DNA from 4 places in the Chryseobacterium amylolyticum genome. Region 1 is predicted to be linked to each of the others. Evidence: riboswitches for the same ligand, from Rfam matches in the RefSeq annotation. Region 1 holds a riboswitch; each other region holds the start of a gene.
The links. A riboswitch is a leader RNA that binds a small molecule or an ion and turns the genes downstream of it on or off. The one in region 1 is predicted to bind S-adenosylmethionine.
Positions count from the first base shown of each region.

Region 1 (3,171 bases):
GCCCTCCATAGCTGGCACGTAATGTCAACTGATTGAAAACATTTAAGCTTTTGATGAATTCTTCATTGGATATTTTCCATGAACCACCAACAGACCAGAATCTTCCCCATCTGTTATCTTTTGCAAATCTTGAAGAACTGTCTGCTCTTCCTGATGCTGAAATGAAGTAAGTATTATTATAATCATACTCTACTTTTCCAAGGAAACTCAATAAGCTTAATTTATTGCTGTTTCCACTGAAACTTCCCAGCAGTGATGCAGCGTCCGGCTCATAGTAATAAGGCAATGAAAACTGGCTTCTTGTTCCGGAAATTGTCTGATAATCGTACTTATAAAATTCCTGTCCTGCTAACGCGTTAATGTGATGCTTTCCAAACTTTTTATCATAGGTCAGAATATTGCTGGTTGTATACGAAAGCGTTCTGGTATTCGTTTTCGTTACCGAACCTCCAATTTCTGCTCCCTGGCCAAGCAATGGATTTGAATAATAATGTCCGTTATAATTCACAAGATCAACAGAAAAACTCGTTTTGAATTTCAGCTCCGGTAAAAAAGTGAATTCCATGAATCCTTTTCCTGAAAAGTTATCTTCTTTATTTTCGTTTTTATCTAACGGAAGGGTTGCAGCCGCATTTTGATTCTGTAAAGCATTCGTAGGCCTGTATTTTCCAAAATCATAAACCGGATTTCCATCAGCACCCAAAACGTAGGTTCCATCCGCATTCCTTTCATAATAAGGATAGAATGAAGGAATGAATCTTGCTGCATTGATGATATTACTGGCCTTGGAATCCGAAGAAGTAGGTGCCTGCTGAATACTGTTGGTATAGCTTAAGTTTACTCCAACATTCAACCATTTCTTAACTTCAGAATTAATTTTCAGCCTGGTATTATATCTTTTAAAGCCAGATTCAATAGCCATCCCTTTGTCATCCAGATAACCAAGGGAAAAGAAGTAATTGCTTTTCTCACTTCCTCCGCTGATATCAAGATCCACCTGGTTTCTTGATGCTACTCTCTGTAAAATATCTCTCCAGTCATCATTCCAGAGTGGTGATGCACCCGATAATAATTTTCCATCGGTTCCTACAGGTTTCGGATAAGCTGTCCCGTATGGATTGATCCCAAGGGTTGAAACGAGATTATCTGTAGCCATCTGAGCTGCCTGCTGGGAAGAAACTTTCCCGGACTGATATCCGTTTCTCAACGCCTCCCAATATAATTGAAAATACTGATCGGTATTGACCTGCTCGTAATCTTTTACTGCTCTTCCGGAGAAACCCTGGCTGATATTAAAATTAACTTTGGCTTCTCCTTTTTTTCCTGATTTTGTGGTAATAATGATAATCCCGTTTGCTCCTCTTGAACCATACAGAGCACTTGCTGTTGCATCTTTCAGAACACTGATAGATTCGATATCGCTCGGACTGATAGAATTCAGGTTACCGTCAAAAGGAATTCCATCCACTACATATAATGGATCGCTGGAAGCACTTATTGAACCAATTCCTCTGATTCGGATGGTTGAAACAGCACCCGGCTGGCCAGATGCACTTGTCGTCTGAATCCCCGCTACCTGCCCTTCCAATGCTTTGGTAATGTTGGTAACAGGTCTGTTATTGATCTTATCACTGGAAATTGTCGCCACAGAACCGGTATAGCTGTTTCTTTTTGCTTTTCCATACGCTACCACTACCACTTCATCAATCTCCTTTTCATGAAGGCTGTCTTTTTTGGGGTTTGAATTCTGCGCATTTACATTAGCTACTCCTAAAAAAAATGCAGCTACCGGAGGCATCCATATTTTAGAATTGAATAAATTTTTGCTAATCATAATCAATTTTATTTATCATATATTAAAAATTTACCCTTTGCAGAAAAGTCAGCAAAGGGCATCGATAAATACGATAAACCAAATGCTTATTTTTCCTTAAAAGGCTGAATGTAACACCTTGCCCCCACGGGTAGGTTGTTAAGATTTCACAGGGTCAGTTCCCTCCATCTTTCTTTATAAGCCGATCGAAATATGGTTGCAAAGCTAAAAACTTTTAGTCTACAAAACAAGTAGACTTATTGTTTTTTCATGATAAATTTTCAATAATTAACATAAAATTTTAATAAAACTCAATACAATAAGGAGTTACAAGCGTTACATTATTTTTAAACATGACAAATATCATTACTAATAACTCAATGACATAAAAATCCAGCACAGTTTAATTTCTATGTGATTTTATTGGAAAAACTTTTTAATTTTATAGTATGAAAGTTTTAATTATAAACGGACCAAACCTTAACCTTTTAGGTACCAGGGAACCGGAAATCTATGGAAGCGTTTCTATGGAGAGTTATTTGGAAATTTTAAAATCCGAGTTTCATTCTCACGAATTAAAATATTATCAGTCGAATATTGAAGGGGAACTTATCAACAGGCTTCAGGAAGGTGATTTTGATGCAGTAGTAATTAATCCGGGAGCTTATACTCATTATTCTTATGCCATTGCGGATTGTTTAAAAAATATCCGAAAGCCTAAAATCGAAGTTCACATCAGTAATATCTACAAAAGAGAAGAGTTCAGACAGAAATCTGTAACAGCAGCCAATACGGATGCGGTTTTATCAGGTTTTGGAATGGATGGATACAGATTGGCTTTATTGAGCTTGAAGTAATTTTTAGCTTATATTCCCCTTCAGACCGCACGGATCCTTACAGATAATTATGCATACAGGAGAATAATTTATGAATATAAAGGATAAGATTTACTGTAAAAATATTGGGATATATTCCGGGCAATTAACGAAAAGAAAATCTTATATCGTTGAAGAAACAAATGATGAAAATATAAGAATCTGGAATGATGAAGGAAAACTGAGATGGTATTCTGATTTTTATTTTAGTTTAAACAATGAACCAGAAATAACTTCTATTCATATTGATGATGAAATAGAGGATACTGAATCTGATGCTATAGAAGTCACCATTGAACTTTCCAATAAAGAAAAATATTGGCTGACTTTCACTACTCCAAAGTATTTAGAGAAAATATTGGATGAAGAATCTTACTTTTCTTCAAGACATTTTATGATCATAAAAAATCTAAGCGAAGAATTAATTAAATCAACAATCCATAAACTGGATGAACAAAATGAATTGATTAAGAGCTGTAAAAA
Region 1 covers NZ_JBPCHX010000003.1:538,604-541,774, reverse strand. The annotation lists gene ACR1PO_RS11150 (SusC/RagA family TonB-linked outer membrane protein) at 1-1,834, opposite strand, end outside; SAM riboswitch class I at 1,918-2,017, opposite strand; gene ACR1PO_RS11145 (type II 3-dehydroquinate dehydratase) at 2,263-2,670, shown strand; gene ACR1PO_RS11140 (hypothetical protein) at 2,741-3,171, shown strand, end outside.

Region 2 (3,171 bases), on a different contig from region 1:
TTTCCTTTGATTCCGGCAGCAAGGGAATAATCGTTCACAGTGGCTTCAATCTGCGGAAGATACCCGTTGGGTGTAACAGCATTGATGTTTCTTTCATTGTTCGGAAGCCTGTAAAATCCTCCGGCATTCCCAAGACGATAGCTGTAACCTCCAAAAGAATAAACTTTCCATTCTTCATTAACAGGAATTTCAGAGTTGAAAAAAAGCTGCCCTGACTGCAGTTTAGATTGCCCGGCTCTCAGGCTGAAATCCTTTCTCTCCAGCCCTCTGTAATTAAGTTCCTGAGAGGTAAAATCTTTGCCCAGTATATTCTGAAGATCAGAAATACTGTTTGCCCCTGAGATCTGAGTTTGAAAATCATTCCCAAAATAATCTACCTTAGTCGCATATTGCTTAATGGTATTGATAATCTGCTGAGTATTGGGAGTATTGGTAATATTTTTATATAACCCATCAATATTAACGCCATCCTGTAATGCTCTGTAATTAATTGCGTTATAGGCATTGAAGATATCACCTTCCCGCACTCCGGCTCTGGAATAAGGATCACGGTATTGGGCAGAACCTGTCACATTAAAAAATCCGGTTTTCCCTATTTTAGCTCCGTAATTAAGATCTACGGAAATAGTCTGCCCATCTGCTCCGCCGGAGAAATTATTGGTAACGGGAGAAGCATATCCTCCTAAAAATACCTGCCCTGAAAGTCCCAATCTTTTTTTCAGCCCAAGGTTTATTACTCCTGCAATTGCATCAGAACCATACTGGGCAGCAGCTCCGTCCCTTAAAACCTCTATTTTTTCCAATGCATAGGCAGGAATAGCATTAAGGTCGGTTCCCACAGAACCTCTTCCCGGCGTAAGGGTAACATTTATCAGTGAAGACTGGTATCTTCTTTTTCCGTTTACCAGAACCAAAACCTGATCCGGACCAAGTCCTCTCAGGAGCGCAGGATCTACAAAATCGGTTCCGTCATTAACGGTGTGAGAGGTGGATGAGAATGAGGGTACAATATAATTTAAGGCCTGACTGATACTGTTAGACGGGCTTTGTTTTAAAATTTTTGAGATATTAATGATATCTACCGGAACGGGGGTCTCCGTCAATGATCTTCCGGAACCCCGTGTTCCAAGGATGACCACATCATCTATTTTCTTAGATTGTAAGGTATCCGTCTGTGCATAGTAAAATGTGGAGATAAGTGCGACAGAAGGAACAAAGAATCTTTTTTTGAAATTATGCATGTTTGTTGTGTACTTTTTGTTGATAAAATTGTTTTTTTAAGCAATACAAATCCTGTAACCCTAAATTGTAAGGTTACCACAGAATCCGAAATGTTTGTATTATTTTTTAGAAAAAGAAAAGGCTAGAAACAACAACACATGCGCATGTAGAAATGGCATGAGAACATATCAGAATAATGAAGGTTCACTTCATGATCTGAAGAATAAAAAATTACTGATGTTGGGTGATTTCCCTTGTCTTTAAACATTTGATTTTAACTTTAAAACAAAAATTCAAGATGGGAGTAATGATAGAATGATAAACATTTTTTCCGGAAGATCCGGCTTATCGATTGCAGCACCTTGCTTGTTTTTGCAGGTTGCTATCCCATCTAGAGATTCTTGATAATTACCTGGCAAAGATATAATTATTTCGGAAATAAAAAAATATTTAGTCTAAATTTTCGGTTTTCAAACATTTACCGTAACAAATGATCTTTTTCTGCGTCTAACCGGATAACAGTAAAACCATTATGAAAAAAACAATTTTCGCTTTATCCTTGCTAGGCTCTGTTTTTGTTTTTTCGCAGGAAAAAAATAATAAACCTCAGGAAAAGCAAATTGAAGGCGTAGTCATTACCAAAACTAAAAAGGCCGTTGAACAAAAAGCAGACCGAACTATTTTCGATTTTTCTGAGCAGCCTCAGCTGAATAACGGAAACGTTCTGGAAGGAATAAAAAAACTTCCGGGGCTTGTATCTACCGATATCGCAGGAATGATGTATCAGGGGAAAATGCTGGAAGTGTACCTTAACGGAAGACCTCTGAACATTACCTCAAATGAATTGAATTCTTTTCTGGAAGGTATGCCCGCCAACTCTGTAGAAAGAATTGAAGTGATCACCCAGCCAGGTGCCGAATTTCCAGCTACTTCCGGAGGTGCGATCATGAATATCATCACCAATAAAAATGCAAATAAATATTTAACGGCTACTTATTCAGGGAATTATTCTTTCACGAATTATGACCAATACAGAAGCAGAACTACGAATTCCGTTAATTTAAATGCAAGAAATAAATATTTCGGATGGCAGCTTAATGTTGGGCAGAATTACCGTGAAAGTATGCTGAACGGCCAGCAGGATGAGCTTTTAAACAGCCATACCGACAGATACGGGCGCGGATATTTTGCAAAATCCGGGTTAACTTTTGATCTGGGGCAGGACAGATTATTATTAAACTACGATATTTATCACAACAATAACGACAACTACACTTTAAGCAACGGCCACGGAGATTTGCCTTTCAGGAGAAATCCGGAGGATTTAAAAGAGGCTTTTTATACTTCTTCAGATGTTGCCCATACCAATAACCTGAGACAGGAGGCCGTTGTAACCTATCAGAAGCGTTTTGCTGACAAATCTCAAAAACTGGACTTCCAGTTTGGCTATACAAGATCAGACAGCAAGTTTTCCCAGGATAATTACTTCCAGGATGGGACATTTGTAGCTTATCCCACGGAGCCTCTTGATAGCCCTACCAATGGATTAAAAGATATTCTGAATAATAAATCTGTGATGAATATTGCCAACTTTAAGGTAGATTACGCCCAGCCTATCAAGCTTCTTGATGGTGGAAAGGTAAGCTTTGGAGGATTGTATGAAAAGCAGGATTATGACACGGAAAGCTTTGGCTTAACCAACCTTGAATACCAGAGACAGACAGCTTCTACCTATCTGGAATTCCAGGCTAAGCTGAAAAAGTTTGATTTCACATTGGGTTCCCGTGCTGAAAACTATGATATTTCCGGGATAACAAGATATATTGATAAGAATAAAAAACTGGTTGAAGCCGATCTGATTCCTTTCAATAAATTTAAGTTTTTCCCGAACGCGAGCGTACAGTATAACATGATGAACCAGGTGTATATTGCTGCGAATTACAACAGGAA
Region 2 covers NZ_JBPCHX010000008.1:99,944-103,114, forward strand. The annotation lists gene ACR1PO_RS20330 (TonB-dependent receptor plug domain-containing protein) at 1-1,241, opposite strand, end outside; SAM-I-IV-variant riboswitch at 1,537-1,634, opposite strand; gene ACR1PO_RS20335 (outer membrane beta-barrel protein) at 1,754-3,171, shown strand, end outside.
Region 2: linked by a shared signal. The riboswitch ahead of ACR1PO_RS20330 (TonB-dependent receptor plug domain-containing protein) and the one ahead of ACR1PO_RS11150 (SusC/RagA family TonB-linked outer membrane protein) in region 1 are both predicted to bind S-adenosylmethionine.

Region 3 (3,171 bases), on a different contig from region 1:
CATCAATGTTTAACTTTTTATCCAGATCATAGGAAACATCTGCATATACCGCTGTGGAATGCCTGTCCTTTTTCAGTGCATTATCCGGAGAAAATCCGATAAAGGACTGAGATCCGCCTGCACCAAGCACTGTTGAACCTTCGGTGGCGATATTACCGTTGGCATCATACTGGGCATAAGAAGCTTCATCACCAGCTTTGATCTGATATTGTTCAAATCTGAATTCTCCCCCGAAGGCAATATTGAAACGGTTTATATTTCTGGAAACATCAAGATTAATGGTGTTTTGTAGGAAGCTGTGTGCTCCGGCGTAGAAACTTGTTGGGGATTTTGCTCCTAATGAAGCATTATTCGTATTGTTTACATTGTAATTGAAAGTATTGCTTCCCAATGTATTACTAAGATCCAGAAGCCAGTCACTGATATTATATTTTGCTCCAACAGCATAAGAAATATCGTATATCTGGGATGCCAGCGTTGCCTGAAACCCATTCGGGTAAATGGATGAAACTACGTTAGATTTTTCACTCGGGAGCCTTCTGAAGCCAAAACCTTTTCCTTCCTTAATGCTGAAACCTCCGAAAGAATACAGTTTAAAATGGTCATTAAAAGGATATTCTGCATTGAAAAATAACTGTCCCTGTCTGATCTGTGCATCCCCGATCTGAAAATTAAAATCGTCACGTGTTAGTCCTCTTTTTTGAATTTCTGCATCATCCGCAGCTCTGGCAGCTTTTACGGCTTCATCATCACCTGCAAATTCATAAGCAAAATTATCCCCGAAAATATCCAGATCATGATTTTGTGTTCTTGTTGTTTTCCCTCTGTGGCTTAGCTGCAGTGAAAGATTGATGTAACCGTCTTTCTTTCCTAATGAAGCACCGTAATTCGCTCCTGCCTGATATGTATCGCCATCATTTCTGCCGCTTATACCGTAAGTAAGGCTTGCTGATGCCCCGGCATTCTTTTTAAGAATAATATTGATGACTCCTGCAATGGCGTCAGATCCGTACTGTGCGGCTGCCCCGTCTCTCAGAACTTCAATTCTGTCAATGGCAATCACCGGAATGGTACTTAGATCTGTTCCCACAGAACCATTCCCTACTGTATTCTGATAATTTACCAAAGATGTTGTATGTCTTCTTTTTCCGTTCAGCAATACCAGAACCTGATCCGGACCCATTCCTCTTAAGGTAACAGGGTCAATATGCTCTGTGCCGTCTGAAGCGGATTGCCTTACTGCATTAAATGACGGAATCACATAGTTCAGCAGATCCTGGGCAGTCATTTGCGGAGCACTCTTCTGAATTTTGTCGATATTAATAACATCTACCGGAACCGGTGTCTCCAGCTTTGTCCTTTTGACATTACGGTTTCCAACAATGATAATATCTTCAATTTCTTTCTCTTTATTCCCGCTCTCCTGAGCAGCCACCCAGATTGCTCCAAGCAATAATACAGCTGTACTTATTTTTTTCATTTTGTTCTTCCCAATTGATCATAACTTATTCGGCGGTTTTTTCCGCAGATACATAAGACTTCAAGAAATGGGATTCATATAGGCAGTCATTTCACTTATCTTCCCCTCGGGTTGGAATTAGCACCTTCGCACTTCCGGAACCGTGCAGGTTGCTAAGGTTTCACCGGGCCAAATCCCTCCACCTTTCTTGATAAATCTACTGCAAAAGTAGACTATTTTTTTAAATGAACAAAAAGGCAGATCTGCTGTCTGCAAATCTGCCTTTATTTTATAGAAATTGTTTAAACTTTTATTTTTGAACCATTAAGATGTAATAAGAGTTTAAGAGTATTAAGACAAGCTTGGCTTTAAGCTTAAAAATCAGAATGATTCACCTTAACTATACTTTATTTCTCAAATCCTTCTTAATGGTTTTAATAAATCAACATTTTTATCAGTCTAAACAACTTCATAATCTGTTTTTATTTAATCATCATCTTTTGAATGGCGGTTCCTGTGTCTGACTTCAGCTGTACCAGATAGGTTCCTGCCGGATAGTTCACTTTCACTTCATAGGTTCCGGCTTCTTTATCCAGTTTGAATGAATTCAACCTTTTACCGGTCATATCAAAAATGGAAATTTCCCCGTTTTTCACTTTATTAAAAATTAATTTTGCCGTTTCGTTTTGTACCGGATTATCCGCAATCCGAAGCGATAGTTTGTTGTCTGCATTTACATCTGCTGCAGACAAAGCACCTGCATAATTTCCAAAGATTCTGAATTCTCCCGGCTGCAAAGTAATCGGAGCCGTTGTAGAAGCCACATCCGAAATACTGTCATCCATAAGGTTCTGCCATTGGCCTGTATAAGGAAAATAAGGAACCACATTTTGTGCAGTAGTTGTATAATTGGCCAATACCACCACATTCTTTATTCCTGTAGTAATAGCCGTATCGTAAAGGTAAATTCTGGTGATCAGCCCATTAGGGTCATTCGTAAGGTTATTGGACTCTATGCTGTATGTTTTGGTTTTGAAAATCTGATGGGCATTTCTGATGGTAATGATTTTTGCCCATGTATCATATACTGCTTTTCTGCTTGCATTGGTATCATATCCCAGTGTGAATGCGACAGGTTTCTCATCGGTTCTGCAACCACTGTTGATGGTACCGTCCGCACATCTGTTAATACTGAATTCATAGCCTAATTCTCCAAACTGCCAGATCATTTTCGGGCCGGGAATGGTAAAGAAAGTTGCACCGAAAGTTTTCATTCTGTCAAGAGCAGTATTCAGGTTTTTAACATCATAACTTCCGTTTACTGCACCGTAAGCAAGGTTTTTAAACATCAGCCTTTCCTCATCATGACTTTCTCCGTAGCCTACAGCACTCATGTTGGTAAAACCGTGAAGGCTGTGGTTCATACGGTCATAATTGCTGTTTTCCTTATATCCCATCGTATTCTGATTATAAGGATCTGTCTGTTTATTCCAAAGCATAACACCTTTTCCTTCTGCTATTCTGTAGTTGGCCCACTGCTGTTCTTCCGCATCTGTTCCCAGGTGTTCAAAAATCATGTATGAATTCGGATCGATTGCCCACTGTCTGTCTGCATAATGTTTCATAATATCTACTCTGTCCTGCTGATAGGCATTGGTGCAGGTTTCATCATTTTCAGAACAGCTCTGAGTGAATCCTTTGGTTAAATCCCA
Region 3 covers NZ_JBPCHX010000008.1:173,054-176,224, forward strand. The annotation lists gene ACR1PO_RS20670 (TonB-dependent receptor plug domain-containing protein) at 1-1,480, opposite strand, end outside; SAM riboswitch class I at 1,573-1,677, opposite strand; gene ACR1PO_RS20675 (alpha-amylase family glycosyl hydrolase) at 1,942-3,171, opposite strand, start outside.
Region 3: linked by a shared signal. The riboswitch ahead of ACR1PO_RS20670 (TonB-dependent receptor plug domain-containing protein) and the one ahead of ACR1PO_RS11150 (SusC/RagA family TonB-linked outer membrane protein) in region 1 are both predicted to bind S-adenosylmethionine.

Region 4 (3,171 bases), 160 kb from region 1:
TCTGCATCATTTTCATGAACCAGGATAGAAATTCCGTTTTCTACCGCTTGTTGAGAGATTACTCCTACACTGATACGCGCTAAGGTAAGCGCTTTAAAAATTCGTCCGTCAATCCCGATTTCTCCCAGAAAATCTTCTCCTTCAAACTTGACGATTGATCTGTTCTTCAAAAATTTTATTTCGTTAGCATTTTTCATTTCTCCTGTAAAATGTTTTTTATGATATTATTTAATTGTTGATATTCCATTAGGAAGGCATCATGCCCGTGTATAGATTGGATCTCGTGATAAGAAACATTCTTATTTTTCTCTTTCAAGTTTTCAAAACACATCCGGATCTCAGAAGCCGGAAAAAATAAGTCTGAATCTACGGAGATCATGTGCATTCGTGTCTGTATGGTTTCCAGAGATGGTTCATCAGCATTTATATTCATCAGGAGATGGTTCATCAGTTTGTAAGCTTGTAAACTAAACCTTTCGTTTAGAGCATTACCATGATAAACCAACCAGTCTTCTGATTCCAGGCGTTGTTTTTCCTGGTTATATTGGTTTTGAAATCTTTCATTGAGTGACTGCGGTGTTCTGTAACACAACATGGCATGAATTCTTGCTTTCTGTAATGGTTCTTCTTTATCATTTAATAGGAATTTCTGAACCAGACATTGCGCATGAAGCCAGTCGTGCGTTCTGTAATCGCAGGCAATGGGAATAAATATCTCTGCAAGATCCGGCTGCTGGGCAAGCATTTCCCAGGCGATTCCTCCCCCCAGAGAGCCCCCGATAATGGCATATAGTTTTTTGATCTGTAAAGCTTCAAGCCCTTTCAGAAATATCGCAGCGATATCTGAAGGAGTAAAGTCTTCATAGTTTTTAATTAAAAAATTGTCATAACCGTTTCCGGGTATATTGAAACACAGAACTGTATATTGATCGGTATCAACAATCTGATTTTCTCCTACCAGCTGCTTCCACCAGCCTTTCTCTCCGGATACATTTGAATTTCCGGTAAGGGCATGGTTGATTAAGATGACAGGGGCTGTAAACAGATCTTTCCCAAAAAGCTGATAGCTTAACGGGATATGGTATTCCTTTTGGGAATTTGTTTGATACGTAAGATTAATATAGTTTAGTTCTGTTTTCAATTCTATTATATTTAAATACAATTGAAAATGCCACAGGAAATGGCTGAAAAGAACTTCAGTAAGTTATCTGTCCAAAATTATTTTGGTAGAACGTAGCACCTTCTTTACTTGCGCAAAGGGTTGCTAAGGTTTCACAGGGTCTAATCCCTCAACCTTTCTTGATAACATTTTCAATATTTGAATGAACGAATGGTGCAAAGGTAGTTCTTTTCTTTTAATTTCAAAAAAAAATTATTTTAATATTTAAAAAAGCCCTTAAATACAAGCATTTCAACGCCATATTAATAATTATTCAGATGAAAAAAATTGGAATTACTTCTCAAAAAAACTAACTTCGTATGGAAAAATGATGACATATGACCGCCGAAAAAGAAAGATTACAAGATACCAAATGGAAAAACTGGGGACCTTATGTAAGCAACCGGCAGTGGGGAAATGTACGCGAAGATTATAGCCCGAACGGGAATGCCTGGAATTTTACCAATCATAATAATGCAGAAAGCTATGCCTACCGCTGGGGTGAAGAAGGGATAGCCGGAATTTCTGATGTAAAGCAGCTTTTATGCTTTGCTTTTTCATTCTGGAACAAAAAAGATAAAATGGTAAAAGAAAGGTTCTTCGGATTGAGCAACCCTCAGGGAAATCATGGAGAAGACATTAAAGAAATCTTTTATTATCTGGATAATACACCTACTCACAGCTATATGAAGATGGTGTATAAATATCCGATCAATGAGTTTCCGTATGATGATATTCTTATTGAGAATGGAAAGCGCAGTAAAAAAGAACCGGAATATGAGCTTTTCGATACCGGGATTTTTGATAATGATGAGTATTTCGATATTTTTATTGAATACTGTAAAGCTGATCACAATGATATTCTGACCAGAGTGACAGTCTGCAACCGAAGCCAGCATGAAGCTCCTATTGTGGTGGCACCAACTGCATGGTTCAGAAACAATTGGAAATGGGGATATAATACCTACAAGGCAGAGCTGAGTGCTTCTCAGGATGGAAGTATTACCATTGGCCACGACAGTATTTCAATTAAAAAACTGTATTCCAGAAATACAAATGCACAAAGTGTATTCTGTGAAAACGAAACAAATACTCCAAAACTTTACGGTACTCCTAAAACAGATAATTCTTATTTTAAAGACGGAATCAATGATTTTATAATTCACGGACGAGACACTGTAAATCCTGAAAAAAGAGGAACCAAAGCATCTTTTCTCATTGATGAAGTTGTGGCTGCAGGTGAATCAAAAGTTTTTGAATTCAGGTTATGTCCTGAAGAAAACGATGAACCTTTTGAAAAATTTGATGAAATTTTCAATACCCGAAAGGCTGAAGCTGAAGAGTTTTATCAGGAGATTCAGAGCGATACCGTGAATGAAGATGAAAGAAATGTGCAGCGACAGGCATTTGCCGGACTTCTCTGGAACAAACAGTTCTATCATTATAATATCGGGAAATGGCTGAAAGGTGATCCGAACTTTGAAGCGCCAAGAAACTTTAGTGAATATGTAAGAAATACGGAATGGAATCATCTTCATAATAAAGATATTATTTCTATGCCTGATAAATGGGAATATCCGTGGTATGCCACATGGGATCTGGCATTTCACTGCGTCCCTTTTTCCATCATTGATGCGGAGTTTGCCAAAGGGCAGCTGTTATTACTTACGAAAGAATGGTACATGCACCCTAACGGACAGCTTCCCGCTTATGAGTGGAATATGAGTGATGTGAATCCGCCTGTGCATGCATGGTCATGCTTCCGTGTTTTTAAGATTGATGAAAAGAACAACGGAAAACCGGATTTATTATTCTTAGAGAAAGTTTTCCAGAAGCTGCTCCTTAATTTTACATGGTGGGTGAACCGAAAGGATAAAAACGGGAAAAATATTTTCGGAGGCGGTTTCCTTGGTCTTGATAATATCGGGGCTTTTGACCGCAATATGGTTTTAAAAGACGGCCAGCATCTTGAACAGGCAGACGGAACCAGCTGGATGGCCATGTATGCATTG
Region 4 covers NZ_JBPCHX010000003.1:695,033-698,203, reverse strand. The annotation lists gene ACR1PO_RS11915 (ACT domain-containing protein) at 1-197, opposite strand, end outside; gene ACR1PO_RS11910 (alpha/beta fold hydrolase) at 194-1,141, opposite strand; SAM riboswitch class I at 1,202-1,309, opposite strand; gene ACR1PO_RS11905 (MGH1-like glycoside hydrolase domain-containing protein) at 1,498-3,171, shown strand, end outside.
Region 4: linked by a shared signal. The riboswitch ahead of ACR1PO_RS11910 (alpha/beta fold hydrolase) and the one ahead of ACR1PO_RS11150 (SusC/RagA family TonB-linked outer membrane protein) in region 1 are both predicted to bind S-adenosylmethionine.